DNA from 3 places in the Paenibacillus sp. J22P90 genome. Region 1 is predicted to be linked to each of the others. Evidence: riboswitches for the same ligand, from Rfam matches in the RefSeq annotation. Region 1 holds a riboswitch; each other region holds the start of a gene.

Region 1 (5,799 bases):
TGACCTGCGAATGGCCCCTCAAATGGCCAAGGGCCGTCTGTTTCGACCATCATTTGCGCTAATGGATATGTACGAACAAGCCCTCTAATCTCCTCTTCATAGAGAACATCAGGCGTGATTGAAATGTAATAGCCAGCGTTTATCATTCGCTCCACCGTTTCGTCTGGTCCTTTAAACCAATGAAAATGTGCGTTCTTGATGCTGTATTTCGCAAGTAAGTCACATACGATTGCGGCATCTTCATACACCGCATGAAGCACAACAGGCTTGTCCCATTCGGCAGCTAGCTGCAAGAATCGCTCCAGCAGGCGAATGTACGGCGCCAAGTTAAATACTTGACCCGTTGCTTCCACCTCTTGTCGCATATAGTAAGGCAGGCCAATTTCGCCAACCGCGATCATTTCACTTGCATGTTCACGCATCCAGTTGATTAATGCTTCCAACTGAGCATCCGTCGGTATTTCCTGCTCCGGATGAAACCCATACGCCGCAAAGACTCGGTTTGGCGCGAGTAACTGCAATCGCTTCGTGTCCTTACAGGATTCTAGATGTCTGGACACCGCGATCAATGCCTGCACCTGAGAAGCTTCTAAATCCGTTAGGATCGACTGTGCGGACGCTACCGTATACATATCGAGATGAATATGTGCATCAATGGCTTGCATCGTTTATTTTCTCCCGTCTTAGAAGCCCTTGAATATGCTGCCTGAGTGTTAGAAATGCCGGATCCTGCAGAACTGCTTCCTGTCGCGGTCTTGCAAATGGAACCTTCAGCTCTTCTATAATACTTGCTGGCTTATTGGAAAGCACATAAATACGGTCAGATAGAAATAGCGCTTCCTCGATACTATGCGTCACAAATAGAATAGAACGTTTATTCTGCTCCCAAATGTCTAATAGCCACGCCTGCATATCCTGCCTTGTTAGCGCATCTAAAGAGCCAAATGGCTCATCTAAGCACATGAGCTCCTGCGGGCTTAACAAGGCTCTTAAAAAGGAAACCCGCTGCTGCATCCCGCCTGACAGCACGTGAGGGAGCTCTCGTTCATAGCCGCCTAATCCGACCTTGGGCAGCCATTCTCTGGCTTTGGCGATCGCCGTATCGCGCGACTCACCAGCCACTTCCTGCCCCAGCGCCACATTCTCCTCAATCGTGCGCCATGGGAACAAAGCCGGCTGCTGCGGCATGTAGGAAATTAACCCTTTTTTGCCTGTCACCTTCTCGCCGTCCAGCCAAACCTCCCCAGACATCGGCTGAACGAGTCCGCCAATAATATGGAATAATGTACTCTTACCGCTGCCAGAGGGGCCAATGATGGAAACAAACTCCCCTTGCTCGACTTGCAGCTGAATATTGGCAAGCACGGAAACGTGCCCTTTTTTGTTTGGAAAACCGTGCCCAATTCCTGTTAGCTTTAATTTGCTCATGAAACAGCGCCTCCTTTCCTTACGAAGAACGTTTGACGTTCCAACGAATGACGAGCTTTTCGATCCCAGCAATGAGCCAGAAAAAAAGCAGGCTCAGGATCACGATAATCCCGATGGCCACAAATTCACGATCTGCTCGGAAGGCTGATTTTTGTAAAATCATATAATAGCCAAGCCCCACATTTCCGCCCAGCCATTCGGCAATGACAGCTCCCATTACACTGTAAGTCGCTGATATTTTAAGCCCGGTAAACAGAAATGGTAATGCGTGAGGCAGCTCTAATTTATAAAAAATTTGGCGTTTCGAAGCGCCAATCATTTGCATGTAGTTATACATGGTGCGATCGGTTTGCATAAAGCCATCTAATGTTGACATCGTCACAGGAAAGAAACAAACAAGTGAAATTAAAATAATTTTAGGTAAAAGACCAAAACCAAATAAAATGATCAACAGCGGACCTAGTGCGATGACAGGGATATTTTGCGAGAGGATCAGCAGCGGATAGAAGCCTGCTTTCACGAACGGCAGCCTATGTAAGCTACTTGCAACAAGAATTCCGCCAAGTGCTCCCACACTGAAACCAATACACATCAGACGGATAGTTGCCCACATATGCATCCACACACGCGGCATATCTGTCGTGCCGTCACGCCATATTTTAAGAGGGCTCGGAAGCAGCCAATCGGCCGTTCCTCCCCATGTAACCGCAAACTGCCAAATAAACAACAGAAGGATGACTACCACGAGTGGCGGCCATCCTGCTTTGATCCAGCGATGGATGTTCATTATCTGTATTTCTCCGTCAACTTGTCCATCGAAGCGCCTGACGGATTGAAGTAGATTTTCACTTGCGAGATGACGTTCGGACTTCCCATATCGATCATCGCGGTATTCATATCTTGGATAATCAATAAAAGCTGATCCAGCTCGCCTTCCATTGTCGTTTCCAGCGGGGACACGAAATATTTGACACCAGACTTCGCGATCACTTCAATTGCACGGTCTACGTAAGGAATTACGTCTTCCCCATTCACCGTTTTGGGAATGATTTGAATACTGACAAGCGCATTAGCCATTGGAATTCTCCTCTTTTAGCCTATTTGATTATTTCGTGCTTCCCGGTAAAAATGAGTTCGTAAATGCCGCATCCACATCCAGCTTTTTCTCTAAAAGCTTGTGATCAAGCATCCAGGTTGCGTAGTTTTCCCACACGGATTTCTTTTGCTCGCCCCAGCGTGCTGCATCATCCTGATAGCGTGGGCTTAACCATTTTTGACTAGCGACGACTAGCTTAGGATCTAGATCAGGAACAGCTTTGATCAAAATGTTAGCCGCATCTTCTGGCTTGGATATCGCATATTGATAGCCTTTCGACGCCGCAGCTACGAATGCCTTAACTATTTCTGGCTTCGAAGAGATCATCTTCTCATTTGTCGCCAGAACCGGTGTATAATAATCCAGTTTATCCGAATACTTGTTTAAATAAATCATGTTGAGCGGCTCACCGCGAAGTTCTGCGTCAACACCTGTCCAAGCGTAGTAAATCCAAGCAAAATCAATATCGCGTTTGACTGCAGTAAAATAGTCCGCGTCGCCGATATTCACCATTTTCACTTTCTTCGGATCTGCTTTCTCGGATTGCATCAACGAATCGATCATGGCACTCTCAGAAGGAGCTCCCCAGCCGCCGTATGATTTGTTCTCAAAATCCTTCGGAGTTTTGATGTTCTTCGCAACCGGTGAAGCAAAGCCTGATGTATTATGTTGAATAACTGCTGCAATCGAAACTAATGGCACTCCTTGAACCCGGCCTTGCGTAATACTTTCTTGATAGCTCACACCAAACTCAGCCGCTCCAGAGGCGATCATCGTATCCGCTCCGCCTTCACCTGGCGCTATAATCTGAACGTTCAAACCTTCTTGCTCAAAAAAACCTTGATCCTTCGCCACATACAGTCCTGTATGATTGGTATTCGGCGTCCAGTCTAGAACAACCTTCACATCGGTTAGCTTTTTAGCCCCATCTGTCGGTTGTGCGGACTTCGTTGCATTGTTGCCGCAGCCCGCCATGAAAACGGTCAAGCTGACAAGTACGAGTGGTGCGATTTTATTCCATTTCATTGCTGATTTCCCTCTCCTCTTTCTCTATGTAACCATAAGAAAAAGCCCCCGTTATCCGGGAGCGCCATGTGTAGAAAATGATATTTCCAAGCGAAATTATCGCTGGATGTGCATTTATAAGAGTCTCTACGCTGGCATTACCCAGATCAGATTAACGGTTAGTGACAATGACGGTCACAATCTCAGCCTGACATCTCAAGCTCCCGTGGGTTCTTTATTTGGTTAATTTCTAAGATACCGCAAGTTTCGACAAAAAGCAAACCTTTAACGAAGTAACCATTCCTTTAACTTCTGCCCAAGCTTCTTCGCATCTTCATAGCCAAGCTCAAACAATTTCTCAAGCTTGCGCGGGTCCTTCTCCATCCGTCCTACTTCCACTTTGGTTGAAGGTCGGATAATGAGCGCACTGCCATCTGCTTCCATCCGTTCAATCGTTTCTAACGTGCTGTTATAAATCTCACTTCGATTGACAAGCACATCCACTAAACCGTTGTATTTCGGATAAAAGCTTTTCGCTAACCAGCGCTGCTTAAATGGCCGTTTGCGGTAGCCAAGCTCCTTCGTTAAGACAATAATATGTTTTTTATTGCCGTCAGCGACCGATTTTTGAACAGGGATCGGATCCACCAATCCGCCATCAAATAATGTTCTGCCATCAAAATGAATCGGTGTAGCTACAAAAGGCAATGAACTGGAAGCTTGTACGATCGGCATCGTTTGCAGCTGCAGCTCATGCTTCGTATAATAAATCGGCTCCCCTGTATGTGCGTCCGTCGTTCCTATCGCAAATTGTTGGGAAGAAGCATAAAACGTATCATAATCAAAAGGCACTAATCGATTCGGGATCTCATTAAAAATAAAATCCATACCAAATATGCTTTTACTGCGCAATAAGTTTCGATAGCTTAAATAACGGTGATCCGCGACATAGTCGATCGTCACTTTCTTATTCCGCCCAGGTTGTTTAGAAATATATGAAACGGCATTACATGCCCCCGCCGAAACACCAACCACATAAGGGAAATATAAATTATTTTCCATAAAGTATTCCAAGACTCCTGCGGTGTATACGCCTCGCATACCTCCGCCTTCCAGTACGAGTCCAATGCCTTCCATGGTGACACCTTCTTTCTGTCTATCTCAAGCCCCTTTTTAGCATACAGGAATTGTAAATTAAAATAAATGGCTTTGTTTCTTCGAAAATGAGACAAAGACGTAGAATTCATCCTGCTTTCCAAGACTAATTGAGGGAAATCCCAGTTCAACCTTTATTTTGCCGAAATTTAACGTGTACGTCAACTTTTCCATCCGAACGCTTTGACACTTACATAGAATGCCAAAAACCCTCGTTCCAGAGAAGGAACAAGGGTTTAGTAAGCATTTGGTAAAATTAAGATTTGTTTTTACTAATGTTATTAAGGCTTGGTGGAAATTCGGCCGCGTTCTGTGCCTTTAGCGTTTGTGCTTCCTCCGTGAAGTGAGCGGCATTTTGTTGATTATTTTTCTTATCAGGTCGATTAACTTTTGGCATTACTTTCACCTCCATCATCTCAACCGTAGTATGAGAAGGTGATCCTGATCTTATGCCCTCAGAAATCCTTAAGGTGATTAACGATTTTCTTTATACAACTCTTTGATGACCATAAATTCATCTAAATTGCTTAGAAACAGATCCACAATAACCGGGTCAAAATGTTTACCGCGTTCAGATCTCAATAAATCCAGCACACGATCTAATTCCCATGCTTTCTTATAGACCCGATCGCTGCACAAAGCATCAAATACGTCTGCTAAAGCCGTTATCCGGCCGTATAGATGGATGTTCTCCCCTTTAAGGCCTTGTGGATATCCCGTCCCGTCAAACCGTTCATGATGCTGATGTGCAATTATCGCCGCGGCGTGAAGTACTTTTTTATTCGAATGCTTAAGCATTTCATAGCCTAAATTAGAATGGGTCTTCATGATATCGAATTCTTCAGCGGTTAGAGCGCCAGGTTTATTCAGGATCGCATCAGGGATCCCAACCTTGCCTACATCATGCATTGGCGTGGCGAGTCGTATAATTTCTGCTTCCTGCTCAGACAAGCCATATTTCAGCGCTAGCAACCGCGAATATTCGGCCACTCTTTTCACATGATGACCCGTCTCTTGTGACCGAGTCTCTGTAATCTCACCCATCGTATAAATGATTTCCTGCTGCGTGCTCTCGAGCTCGTTGTTCAAATAAATATTCTCAAAGGCAACAGACA
Region 2 (5,799 bases), on a different contig from region 1:
ACCATTCCTTTCGTAAATAGCTCAGAACAAGTGCATATGTAAGCCGATGTGATGATGATTTTTCAATTGTAGCAGATCAATAAACAGAAGATAAGAGTCGATTGGACAATCGTTAACGTCATAAACAAAAAAAAGCACGCCATCCGAAGATGACATGCTCTTAAATACACCTAAATTATTTACCAAGTAAAATTTTCGTGTACGGAGAATCGATAGGCAGCATGATGACAGGCTCCCCTTTAAACGACACCAAGTAACTATCCAAGGTACGGTAGAAATTGTAAAAGGCAGGGTCCTTGCCGTAAGCCGTGTTGTAAATTTTAGCCGCCTCTTGCTCGCCTTCAGCCACGATTTTCTTCGCATCCGCTTGAGCTTGTGCGATCAACTCGCTTGCCTGTCTGTCGGCCTTGGAAGTGATTTTCTTGGACTCCTCATCGCCCTCGGACAAGTACTTCGCCGCAATGGATTGGCGGTCGGAGATCATCCGTTTGTACACGCTTTGCTTGTTGGAATCCGGCAGATCCGTGCGCTTGATGCGCACATCGACGATTTGAATACCGTAGTTATCGCGCTCCATCAACTCCGAAACTTCCTTCGTAATTTCATCGTTCAGATTACCACGCTGCGTATTTTCGCTAATGATATCACTGTAATTGATTTCCGATAATTTCCGCCTAACGGTGTTGTACACAGCGGCATCAATCCGCTCTTCCCCGCCTGTGATCGATTGAATCGTACGCAGGAATTGCTGCGCGTCGTCGATCCGCCATACCGTATAGTTGTCGACTTCGATCGGCTTTTTATCTTTCGTAAGGATAGAAGTAGGCTTGCTGTCATACACCATCTGGTATTTAGGAAGCGTGCGTACGGATTCGATGAAAGGTATTTTAAAATGAATGCCAGGCTCGGTTTGGATCCGAACGGCCTCACCGAATTTGAGCACGACGCGGTATTGACCTTCTTTTACAATAAAGATGGAGATCAGGAAGAAAAACAAGAGAACTACCCCAAGGATGGATCTGAAAATCCATTTACGTTGCATACTCATTTCGCAGCCCCTCCTTGCGTCGTGCCCGTTGCAGCAGCAGGTGTGCGCAGCAGTTCATTGATCGGTAAATATTTAACCGTTTCGCCGGTGCTGTCGCTGATGAAAATTTTCGCGTTCGGCAATATTTTTTCTAACGTCTCGATGATAAGCCTGCTCTCTGTGACGGATTTATTATTGGCGTACTCCGCATAAAGGGCGTTAAATTTCGCAACATCCCCCTGCGCATTCAAAATCCGTGATTTCTTCTGAGCTTCCGCATTCTCAAGAAGTGCCTGAGCGTTACCGCGCTCCCGAGGAAGGATATCATTTTCGTATTTCGTCGCTACGTTAATCTTCGTGTTCTTCTCTTCGCGAGCATTCGTAACGTCTTTAAAAGCATTCTGCACATCGCCAGCTGGCGGCTCGATATCTTGGAACTTCAAATCGACGATATGGATACCAGTTTGATATTTCGTCTGCATTTCAATCAATCGCTCTTTGACCTTGCCTTGGACCTCCGTTTTTCCTTCTGTGATGGCAAAGTCGAGCGCTGTAGCGCCGATTACTGAACGAATTGCTGCACTCGCGGAGTTGCGAAGAAACAATTCGGCATTATCAATGTTGTACAAGTAGTTGCGCATGTCACTGATATTCCATTCCACAACGGCATCAGCGGATAAAATGTTTTCATCCCCCGTAATCATCATTGCTTCTTCTTCGACGGGAGTGATTTTACCATTGGCCTCACGGAAGCCGATTTGGATACGCTGTGTCTTTTTAGCAGGAAGAACAATGACTTGTTGAATTGGAAAAGGGAGTTTAAAGTGCAGCCCGGCTTCTTTTTCAGTTGTGTATTTGCCGAGTGTTAGAATGGCTGCTTTCTCATGCTCCTGCACGGTGTAGAAGGTGGACTTACCAAAGATGAGGACAAGAACGATAATGAGGCCGATAATGATTTTGGTTACTAAACCAGGAGGAAGAGAGGAAGGTCTTCGTCGATCGGGTTCTGGCAGTACAAATGGTTCCACGGAAAACACCCCTTCAATTATAAGATAGACTGATATGCTATACGGGAAGTTTTGGAAATGGTTTCAGCAGGAAAATACTTATTTCCAAGAGTTGACTGTCATGCTATGATATTGAGTAATTGCATACGAATGAATCCCTAGGGGCGCCGAGAGGCTGAGACAGTGTAGACTGAACCCTTTGAACCTGATCTGGTTTATGCCAGCGGAGGAAAGTGGAACGAGCTTTGGAGCCGATTTAATATCTGTTTATGATGCGGCAGCCTACAACCACTTTCTGGAGGAAAGTGGTTTTTTTGTGTTTCAAGGGCAACGTCAGGTAGAGAGGAGTCGATCATCCTTCGATGTTAGAGAAAGAGCTGCATGTCATATCGGGTGGGAAGCTTACATGGTCAGAGATAGCAAAGGTTGCGGCACAGATTCATCCGTATGTCACGGCCATTCATATTCGCGAGAAAACGAAGTCCTTGGACGAAGTGTTTATCGGTGTGCAGTACTTGTTGGAGCAAGGGATTCCAGCTAAAAGCTTGTATGTCAACGGTTTTCCTTCCATTGCGCTAGCCTTACAAACCGGCGGGCTGCAGCTGCCAGGCTCGACGCCAGCGCTAGTAATTCAGGATGAGCTATGCCGGGGGATTGGGCGCATCGGCGTTTCTGTTCATCAGGCAGATGAGGCAAAATGTCGGGAAAAAGAGGGCGCCGACTATGTCATGTTCGGTCATATTTTTGCGACAAACTCGAAGCAGGGAGCGCCTCCCAGAGGCTTAGAACAATTACGGGATTTAGTTAATCACGTTAACATTCCAGTGATTGCGATTGGTGGCATGACGCCTGCGAGAGTTAGGTCTGTACTGGATACCGGAGCAGCTGGCGTCGCAGTGATGAGCGGAATATGGGAAGCAGCGGATCCTCTCGGAGCCGTTCAGGCCTATTACAATGAGCTTCGGCAGATAGAGGTGAGTTAAATGTCAGCAGCAAGATCAGAAGTCATCATCGTTGGCGGCGGTGTTATCGGTACTTCGATTGCCTATTACTTGGCTAAAAGAGGGCAATCCGTCACGCTGCTTGAACGAAGCCAGCTGAGTACGGAAGCCTCAGCTGCGGCAGCGGGCATGCTCGGCGCGCAGTCTGAGATGGAAGACACCGGCGCCCTGTTTCAGTGGGCGCGATTGAGTAGATCTATGTTCCCCGAGCTAAGCGGGGAACTGCGAGAACTCACGGGCATCGACATCGGTCTCGTCCGTGAGGGGCTGCTGAACGTCGCGCTCAGCGACGTTCAAGAGGAAGAGCTGCGCGCGCGGGAGAAGCTCCAGCGCGCCGCAGGCGAGCAGGCCCAGTGGCTCAGCGCCGCTGAAGCCACGGCCATAGAGCCCGCGCTGAGCGGAGCTACGCGCGGAGCGTTGTACCTGCCGGGTGATGGGCAGGTGGATGCGCCTTTGCTGGCGGCGGCCTTCGCGCAGGCAGCGCAAGTGCTGGGGGCGAAGGTGCAACCGTTCGCCCAGGTGCAAGGGCTGCTGACCGCGAAGGAGCGCGTCATCGGCGTGCAGACGGCCGCCGGTCCGCTCTACAGCGACCACGTCGTCGTTGCCGCAGGCACGTGGAGCGGTCAGCTGCTGGCTGGCATCGGCATCGACTTGCCGATGTATCCGGTGAAAGGCGAGTGCTTCTCCGTGAGGACGCCGAAGCCTGTATTGAAGAAAACCCTGTTCTCGCCAGGGTGCTATATCGTCCCGAAAGCCGGCGGACGGCTGGTGGTCGGCGCGACGGTTGTGCCCCACAGCTACGACCGCAAGGTGTCGCTCTCGGGTTTAGCCGAGCTAATGGAGCGCGCGAGGGGACTGATGCCCGCGCTCGGCGACGCCGAGTGGGAGAAGGCTTGGTCGGGGCTGCGCCCGCAGACCGCAGACGGACTGCCCTACATCGGCAAGGTGCCGACGATGGAAGGCTTGTATACAGCGTGCGGGCATTATCGCAACGGGATTTTGCTGAGTCCCATCACTGGTAAGGTGATGGCAGATTGGATTTTAGGCGGAGATGGCGCAGGCGAACAGGGGATACAAGCGATAGCTCCTTGGCTGAATGCCTTCAGCCCTGATCTGTCGCCAGAGTCCGCGCGTCATCGGGATCATGACATTTTTTCAGCTACAGGAAAGGAATTGATAAGTATTGAAACTGCACATTAATGGTCAGCAGGTAGATGTACCCGATACAATTCGGACCGTTGTGGAGCTGCTCGCGCACTTCGATTTAAGCGACAAAATGCTCGTGGTTGAGCATAACGCAGCCATTTTACATAAAGAGGATCACGCTGGCGCTGAGTTGGCAGATGGTCACAAAATTGAGATCGTTCATTTCGTTGGAGGAGGATAATCACATGTTAAAAATCGGTCCATATGAGTTTCGTTCACGTTTGCTGCTAGGTACGGGGAAGTTCCCAGATTTTCAGATTCAAAAACAAGCGGTGGATATCAGCGAGTCGCAAATTTTGACGTTTGCGGTGCGACGGATGAATATTTTTGAGGCGAGTCAGCCCAATTTCTTGTCGATGCTGGATACGTCGAATTTCACGTTGCTGCCGAATACCGCTGGTGCCAAAACAGCCGAAGAAGCCGTTCGCATCGCGCGTTTAGCGAAAGCATCAGGCTTGTGCGACATGATCAAAGTCGAGGTCATCGGCGATGAAATGACCCTGCTGCCTGATCCAGTTGAAACGCTGAAAGCTTCCGAAATGCTGTTAGAGGAAGGCTTTATTGTACTTCCTTATACATCGGATGATGTGTTGTTGGCCAAACGTCTGCAAGCCCTCGGCGTACATGCAATTATGCCAGGCGCATCACCGATCGGTACAGGTCAAGGGATTATTAACCCGCTGAACCTGAGCTTCATCATCGAGCAAGCGACGGTTCCGGTTATCGTGGATGCAGGGATTGGTGCACCTTCCGATGCAGCGTTGGCGATGGAAATGGGCGCAGACGGTGTGCTGCTGAACACGGCCGTATCGGGTGCGAAGGATCCGGTCAAAATGGCTTACGCCATGAAGCTCGCGATTGAAGCGGGACGCGCAGGCTTTGAAGCGGGGCGCATTCCCAAGAAGCGTTACGCGTCGGCGAGCAGTCCGATGGATGGGTTGAGCCGGGTGTAAGGCAAAGGGGGAGTACCATGGCGATTTATAAAGCATTGACGATTGCTGGCTCAGACAGCGGCGGTGGTGCAGGTATACAGGCGGATCTGAAAACATTTCAAGAGCTAGGCGTGTACGGCATGTCCGTGATTACGGCAGTGACGGCGCAGAATACGATGGGTGTGCAAGGCGTTTACCCGATGAGCGCGGAAGCGATCGAACGCCAATTAGCGTCTATTGGGGAAGATTTACGACCGGATGCGTTGAAAACGGGGATGCTGTTCAGCGGCGAGATTATTCGCGTTGTGGCTGCGGCGATTAAGCAATACGGCTGGAAGCAAATCGTTGTAGACCCCGTGATGATTGCTAAGGGTGGGGCTTCGCTTTTGCAGCAAGAGGCGATTGACGCGATGATTCAGGAACTGCTGCCGCTCGCAGATGTTGTAACACCAAATATCCCCGAAGCGGAGACGCTAAGCGGAATGCGGATTACAGATGGGGATACGCGGAAGCAGGCAGCGATACGCATCCATGCTTACGGCTGTAAGCATGTGATGATCAAAGGCGGACATGAGGCCAATACGGAGCAGGCGACGGACTTACTGTATGATGGATCTTCTTTTACG
Region 3 (5,799 bases), on a different contig from region 1:
ATGCCTTCTTCGTTCTCAATTTTGGAGATGATCGGCGTCAAACCAGCGCCATGCTGCTCCAGAAGCGCGCGAACTTCACGAACATCGTTGCCGTTACGAACGAAGGACATCGCGACGATCGAAATATTTTCCTCAACGCCGAATTTAATGTGCATCACGTCGCGCTCTGTAACACCTGGCAAGGACGTGCGAACGCCTGGCAAGTTAACGCCTTTGCGCTGCTTCAACTGAGCCGGGTTCAGAACCGTACAAGTAACTTCTGTACCGTCGATCATTTCTACACGAAGCTCGATGGAGCCGTCGTCGATCAGAACAAGATTGCCGGGCTTTACATCCTGCGGCAAGCCTGGGTAGTTCACGGATACGCGGGTGGAGTCGCCGATAATTTGCTCTGTCGTCAAGACGATGCGATCGCCCGTTTGCAAATCATATGAAGCATCTTTCAATTGACCGATGCGGATTTCAGGACCTTTAATATCCATCAGAATCGGGATAATAACACCCATTTCTTGTGCGGCCTGGCGCACACGCTGGATACGACCGCGGTGCTCATCGAGATCGCCGTGAGCCATATTTAATCTGGCAACGCTCATGCCAGCTCGGATTAATTCTTTCAGGGTAGGAACAGAGTCGCACGCTGGACCCATCGTACAAATAATTTTCGTTTTACGCATCGTAAAGGACTTCCTTTCGCATGTAAGAGATTAGTTGGCTTCATTATATGCCTTATTGATGCGAGTTTCTATGAACTATAGTATGATATGTGTAATATAGTATGATCGAACGGAGGCAATGAGCCTATGCAGCTAACAGGCTTTCACTATCATAAAAGCAGCACATGGAACGAGGAGCAGCCTAACAATCGTTCCGACTGGACGCTTATTTTCGTCCTATATGGCCGCTGTGTGTACTGGATTCATGAGAAAAAGCAGGTGCTCGAGAAAGGCCAATGGCTGCTCATTCCGAGCGAGACTCCTTTCTATGGGCGAAGTGTGCCGACGAAAATTCATGAGAAATTTGTGCTTCATTTCGATGCGCAAGCGGCTGCTGACAGCTTTCCGCTGCTTCAACAGCCATCGCATAGCACTCGTCTGACAGGGAAATTTGATATGATCGCAGACCGGCTGCGTCTGATCTATCGCGGATGGCAAGACAAACAGCCCTATTACATCACGCTTTGTGAAGCGCATCTGCAAGAGCTGTTTGTGTATCTCCAGCGGGAGTGGGATCAAGCGGAGACAACCTCCGCAACCGCACTCCTCGCAGAGCAAATGAAGGGGTATATCCAGAATCATTACCGCGAGCATGTGACCAAGGACGAGTTAGGTGCCTGCATCAACCGATCTCCGAATTATGCTGCGGCTCTTTTTCGCCAAGTCACAGGTCAAACGATCAGTGAATTCGTGCACGTCACGAGGATCAAAACAGCCGTCTACATGCTGCGTCACTCTGCGCTGACCGTAACCGAAATAGCCGAATTTATCGGCTATAACGATCCTTCTTATTTTTACCGTGTCTTCCGAAGATTGACGGGTTTAGTGCCAACCGAACTCGTTTCAGATCGTGAAACTATTCGTAAATAATTACATCGTTCCGCCGCCGAGTCGCACATTCGCTGGAATTTGCTCCGGACCTTTATTGATATAGTCATAAATGAACGTACCTACACTAGCTTCATCATATTTGGCGAGCGCCATCGTTTTCGTCCAAGCCGTAACGACCACTTCTTTATCAGCAGGCACGTCTGGATTTGGAACAGCTAGAACCCCTGCGCCAGCCGTCTTGAAGTGAGTCAGATACTCGAGTTGATCGCGCAGCGCCTGAGGTGCATCGGGATGGTAATGAATGATGATATCGCCGTGCTCCAGATTGTGGACAAGCATCTCGTAACCCGGTCTTTCTTTATAGAAGCCAAACTTCAAATCATGGGGGCTATGCGTGCCTGATGTAGGGATTTTCATCTCGTACATTAAGGTGCCATCCTTGTGATCACGTCCGAAATCCTTATCTGTGGTGACCTGAATATTGGCATGGAAATTAAGCTTGTCCAGACTATACTTGCCGGCAGAGCTTTGAATGAGTGAAGTACCCATACAGCCGATGGCAATAATGAGTAGGGCATGTGAAATGGCCTGTGTAATAAAATGCTTCTTTTTCAGGGCTTGCTTTTCGGCCTTTTTCAACCGTGAGGTGTTCCCTTTGTTAATTTTAGCTGCCAGCACATAGCCAATAATGGCGGCAATCAGTAAGGCTAGTCCGATATAAAGCAACGCTGTCATCGTTTTTAGTCCCCTCCTGGATCATTGTAAAATAATGAAGACACTACAAATTGTAGTTTTTATTTGGGGTAGAAGTCAACTTCTACATTAGATCCTGATTTTGGCATCTTAAATAGAGGTTTTGGCGACGCGTATGTGGAATAGTGTACGAAAATGTCTGATTTTGCAAAAGGCAATTAGGAGGAATAGTAATGTCTGAGCATCTGCTCGAATTGAACAGAAGAAACAGCTTAATGGTTAAGCTTTTATGGGCGTGTCTTGCACTGGGAATCGCGGCTGCGTATACATCCGTATCCACGATGGTAACACTTTTCTCGGTCGGTGTACCGATTGCCCTTGTATGTACGATTTTAACATGGAAAAAGCTGGCCATTCCCTATATTAAATATGTTATTGCGGTCGGACTTAGTGCGATTTCCTATTTTTTTATGACGAATACGACGTCGCTAATTGGTGTATTTATTTTGTACCTAAGTCTGGCGCTAATTTCGTTATATATGGATTATAAACCGCTAGTGCTGAATGGTGCGATAGGCCTTATTATCATGAATTATTTCATTACGACGCTAACGCCGCAGGTGGATACGATTGGGGTTAATGCTTTTTATTTGCTAACCATCATGACGCTCATTGGACAAAGCCAAATCGGCACAAGAATGTTTACGAACGTTGCCAAAAGTGCGAAAGATTCTGAGCTGTCTCGGATGAAAACAGATGAAGTGTTAGCAGGCGTACGCACGACAACCGAAGTACTGGGTACATCCAGTAGTCATTTGCAAGAGAATGCCGCTGTGACAGGCCGAATTACAGAGGAAGTGGTTGCTGCTTTTCAGGAAATTACGATTGGTATTGAATCGCAAGCGTCCAGTATTAACGATATAACGACAGCTATTCAGAATGTGAACGAAACGGTTGAACAGACCACGGCGGCCTCAGATACGATGAGCAGCAGATCACGTGATACAGCGAGAATGACGAATGAAGGCAAGACCCAAATGGATGATTTGTCACTCAAAATCAATGATATTACCGTTATCGTCACCGAGACTTCCGTTATTATGAATGAAGTAAACGAAGAGAACGTGAAAATTGGGAACATTGTTTCCACGATTGCCGAGATCGCGAATCAGACGAATTTATTGTCGCTGAATGCTTCGATTGAAGCTGCTCGTGCAGGCGAGCATGGGAAAGGTTTCTCCGTTGTGGCGAACGAAATCCGCAAGCTAGCGCAAAACGCGCACATCGCTTCGACTGATATTTCGGAAATTCTAGGCTCGATCCAGGCGAAGGTCGTGACAGCCGTTGAGAAGGTTGCGGTGGGGATTACAGCTGTAGAATCCGGCAAAAAATCAACAGATAGCGTGAACCAATTGTTCGAGGTTATCAACACGAATACAGCCGAAGTCATGGAGCAAGCAGCGCATCTGCAGCGCATGAATCAACAATTGCAAATCTCCTCCCAGCGTGTAGCTGAAGAGATGACGTCGGTTGCAGCGATCACAGAGGAGTCGGCAGCTTCCGTCGAGGAAGTGCTGGCTAGCGCTGAAGTGCAGCAGCATCGCGTTCAGGATATTGTGGACAGCATCCGCCAATTAAACGGATTAACGCAGGATCTGAAGCATTTGATTGAGAAGTAAGCGTCGCTTGAGCCGCCATGGGAAAAAAAGGATTGCCAAAAAGCGGTTAATCCGCTACAGTTAAGCCAAATGAATAGCAACACGGGTGCTTGATGAAGTCAGGCTGAGATAGTGGCCCTATGCCACTGACCGTTAATCTGATCTGGATAATGCCAGCGTAGAGACCTTAAGTGCTTTTTTCATGCACGAATGTTCAAGCCTGCCGTTAATCCGGTGGGCTTTTTTTGTCCTGATGGGACAAATGGAGCGATGTATCCAAGGTTGGCGTGTTCGCCTATCTCATTGACAAATATGGATTTGAGAAAAGGAGTCGAGTAGAAGATGGCGCAAAAGGAAGCAAGTAAACAAGGGTTGAAGCTGACCGATATTTTGATCACGATTGTGATTTCGGCGGTGTTCGGTGTGGTTTATCGAGTTTGGGGACCGATCTATGATCTGATGAAACCGCTTGGATTGCATGCGGAGCAGCTCAGCTACGGGATGTGGTTCATGGCGGCAACCTTCGCTTTCCTCGTGATCCGCAAGCCTGGGGTTGCCCTGTTAGCCGAATTGGCGGCAGCAACGATTGAGGCGCTGTATGGCGGGCATTGGGGAGTAGGCACGCTCGTGTTTGGGTTGCTTCAAGGGCTGGGCGCGGAGCTGGTATTTGCCGCATTCCGCTATCGTCGCTTTAATGTAGGGGTAACGATTCTCGCAGCCTTTGCATCAGCGGTTATGTCGATCTTCGTAGATACGTATTACGGGTATATTGAACAGCTTGCTTTCTGGAACTACGTCTTATTTATTGTCTTGCGTCTTCTAGGCAGCGCGTTGATCGCTGGAGTGTTCGCGTACTACTTAACGAGTGCTTTGTCTCGCACAGGTGTGCTGAATTTGATTCGTCCGGTGTCCAAAAAAGACTACGACGTACTGGGGTAACAAGATGAGCGAAGGAATGGGCGTGACGAATCTAAGGTTAAAATATCCTGGCGATGACGCCCCCCTGATTTTTCAGGGGGTTTCCTTTTCCATCGAGCCAGGCGAGAAGGTGCTGTTGCTGGGACCTAGCGGCTGCGGGAAATCGACACTGCTTCAAGTATTAAGCGGCATCGTGCCTGACATGATCGAGCTTCCGCTCAAAGCAGACGAGATTTGCAGACCCAGCCGGTGGGGCTATGTATTTCAGGACCCGGATACGCAGTTCTGTATGCCCTATATCGACGAAGAGATCGCATTCGTGTTGGAAAATCAGCAAGTGCCGCGGGAAGAGATGCCTGCGCGCATCCGACATTACTTAGATTTGGTCGGGTTGCAAGTGCCTGATGTTCATACTCTGATTAGTTCGTTGTCGCAAGGGATGAAACAGCGTCTAGCGATTGCCAGTGTACTGGCGTTGGAGCCAGAGGTGCTCTTTCTCGACGAGCCCACGGCGCTGCTGGATGAAGAGGGCACGAAGCAAGTGTGGGACACGATTCGGACCATTAGCGGGGACAAAACATTAGTGATCGTGGAACATAAAATCAGTGGTATGCTGGATCTACTGGATCGGTTAATCATTTTGACACCTGAGGGTGGGGTTCTGGCGGATGGGCCGCCGTTAGCTACTTTTCAGAAGTATAAAGAGCAAATGAAGGAATACGGCATTTGGTATCCCGAGGTTTGGGAGGATTATGCGAGGGAGCAGGGAGCTAGGGTCATGGCCGTGCCACCGCAAAACATTGATCCCGTCATGGTCTTCCGAGATTTCGTCGGACTTCGTGGCGGACAGATAAGGACCTCTGTGGATAACTTTAGCGTATATCCAGGAGACTGGATCACCGTTGTCGGTGCCAACGGTGCAGGCAAAAGCTCGCTGCTCCTCGCGATCATGCGGCTGATCCCGACCCGCGGAAGCTGTCTGATCT

The links. A riboswitch is a leader RNA that binds a small molecule or an ion and turns the genes downstream of it on or off. The one in region 1 is predicted to bind thiamine pyrophosphate.
Region 2: linked by a shared signal. The riboswitch ahead of AC58UX_RS12200 (thiamine phosphate synthase) and the one ahead of AC58UX_RS16445 (ABC transporter substrate-binding protein) in region 1 are both predicted to bind thiamine pyrophosphate.
Region 3: linked by a shared signal. The riboswitch ahead of AC58UX_RS24785 (ECF transporter S component) and the one ahead of AC58UX_RS16445 (ABC transporter substrate-binding protein) in region 1 are both predicted to bind thiamine pyrophosphate.

Annotation. Positions count from the first base shown of each region.
Region 1 covers NZ_JCAUAY010000004.1:456,266-462,064, forward strand. The annotation lists gene AC58UX_RS16425 (TatD family hydrolase) at 1-665, opposite strand, end outside; gene AC58UX_RS16430 (ABC transporter ATP-binding protein) at 652-1,428, opposite strand; gene AC58UX_RS16435 (ABC transporter permease) at 1,448-2,215, opposite strand; gene AC58UX_RS16440 (thiamine-binding protein) at 2,215-2,505, opposite strand; gene AC58UX_RS16445 (ABC transporter substrate-binding protein) at 2,534-3,550, opposite strand; TPP riboswitch at 3,657-3,767, opposite strand; gene AC58UX_RS16450 (patatin-like phospholipase family protein) at 3,815-4,666, opposite strand; gene AC58UX_RS16455 (hypothetical protein) at 4,941-5,081, opposite strand; gene AC58UX_RS16460 (DUF3369 domain-containing protein) at 5,159-5,799, opposite strand, start outside.
Region 2 covers NZ_JCAUAY010000003.1:419,340-425,138, reverse strand. The annotation lists gene hflC (protease modulator HflC) at 176-1,048, opposite strand; gene hflK (FtsH protease activity modulator HflK) at 1,045-2,055, opposite strand; TPP riboswitch at 2,185-2,283, shown strand; gene AC58UX_RS12200 (thiamine phosphate synthase) at 2,397-3,017, shown strand; gene thiO (glycine oxidase ThiO) at 3,018-4,235, shown strand; gene thiS (sulfur carrier protein ThiS) at 4,219-4,422, shown strand; gene AC58UX_RS12185 (thiazole synthase) at 4,427-5,194, shown strand; gene thiD (bifunctional hydroxymethylpyrimidine kinase/phosphomethylpyrimidine kinase) at 5,212-5,799, shown strand, end outside.
Region 3 covers NZ_JCAUAY010000008.1:215,449-221,247, reverse strand. The annotation lists gene pyk (pyruvate kinase) at 1-674, opposite strand, end outside; gene AC58UX_RS24800 (helix-turn-helix transcriptional regulator) at 801-1,583, shown strand; gene AC58UX_RS24795 (DUF3105 domain-containing protein) at 1,584-2,279, opposite strand; gene AC58UX_RS24790 (methyl-accepting chemotaxis protein) at 2,471-3,916, shown strand; TPP riboswitch at 3,988-4,098, shown strand; gene AC58UX_RS24785 (ECF transporter S component) at 4,238-4,834, shown strand; gene AC58UX_RS24780 (ABC transporter ATP-binding protein) at 4,839-5,799, shown strand, end outside.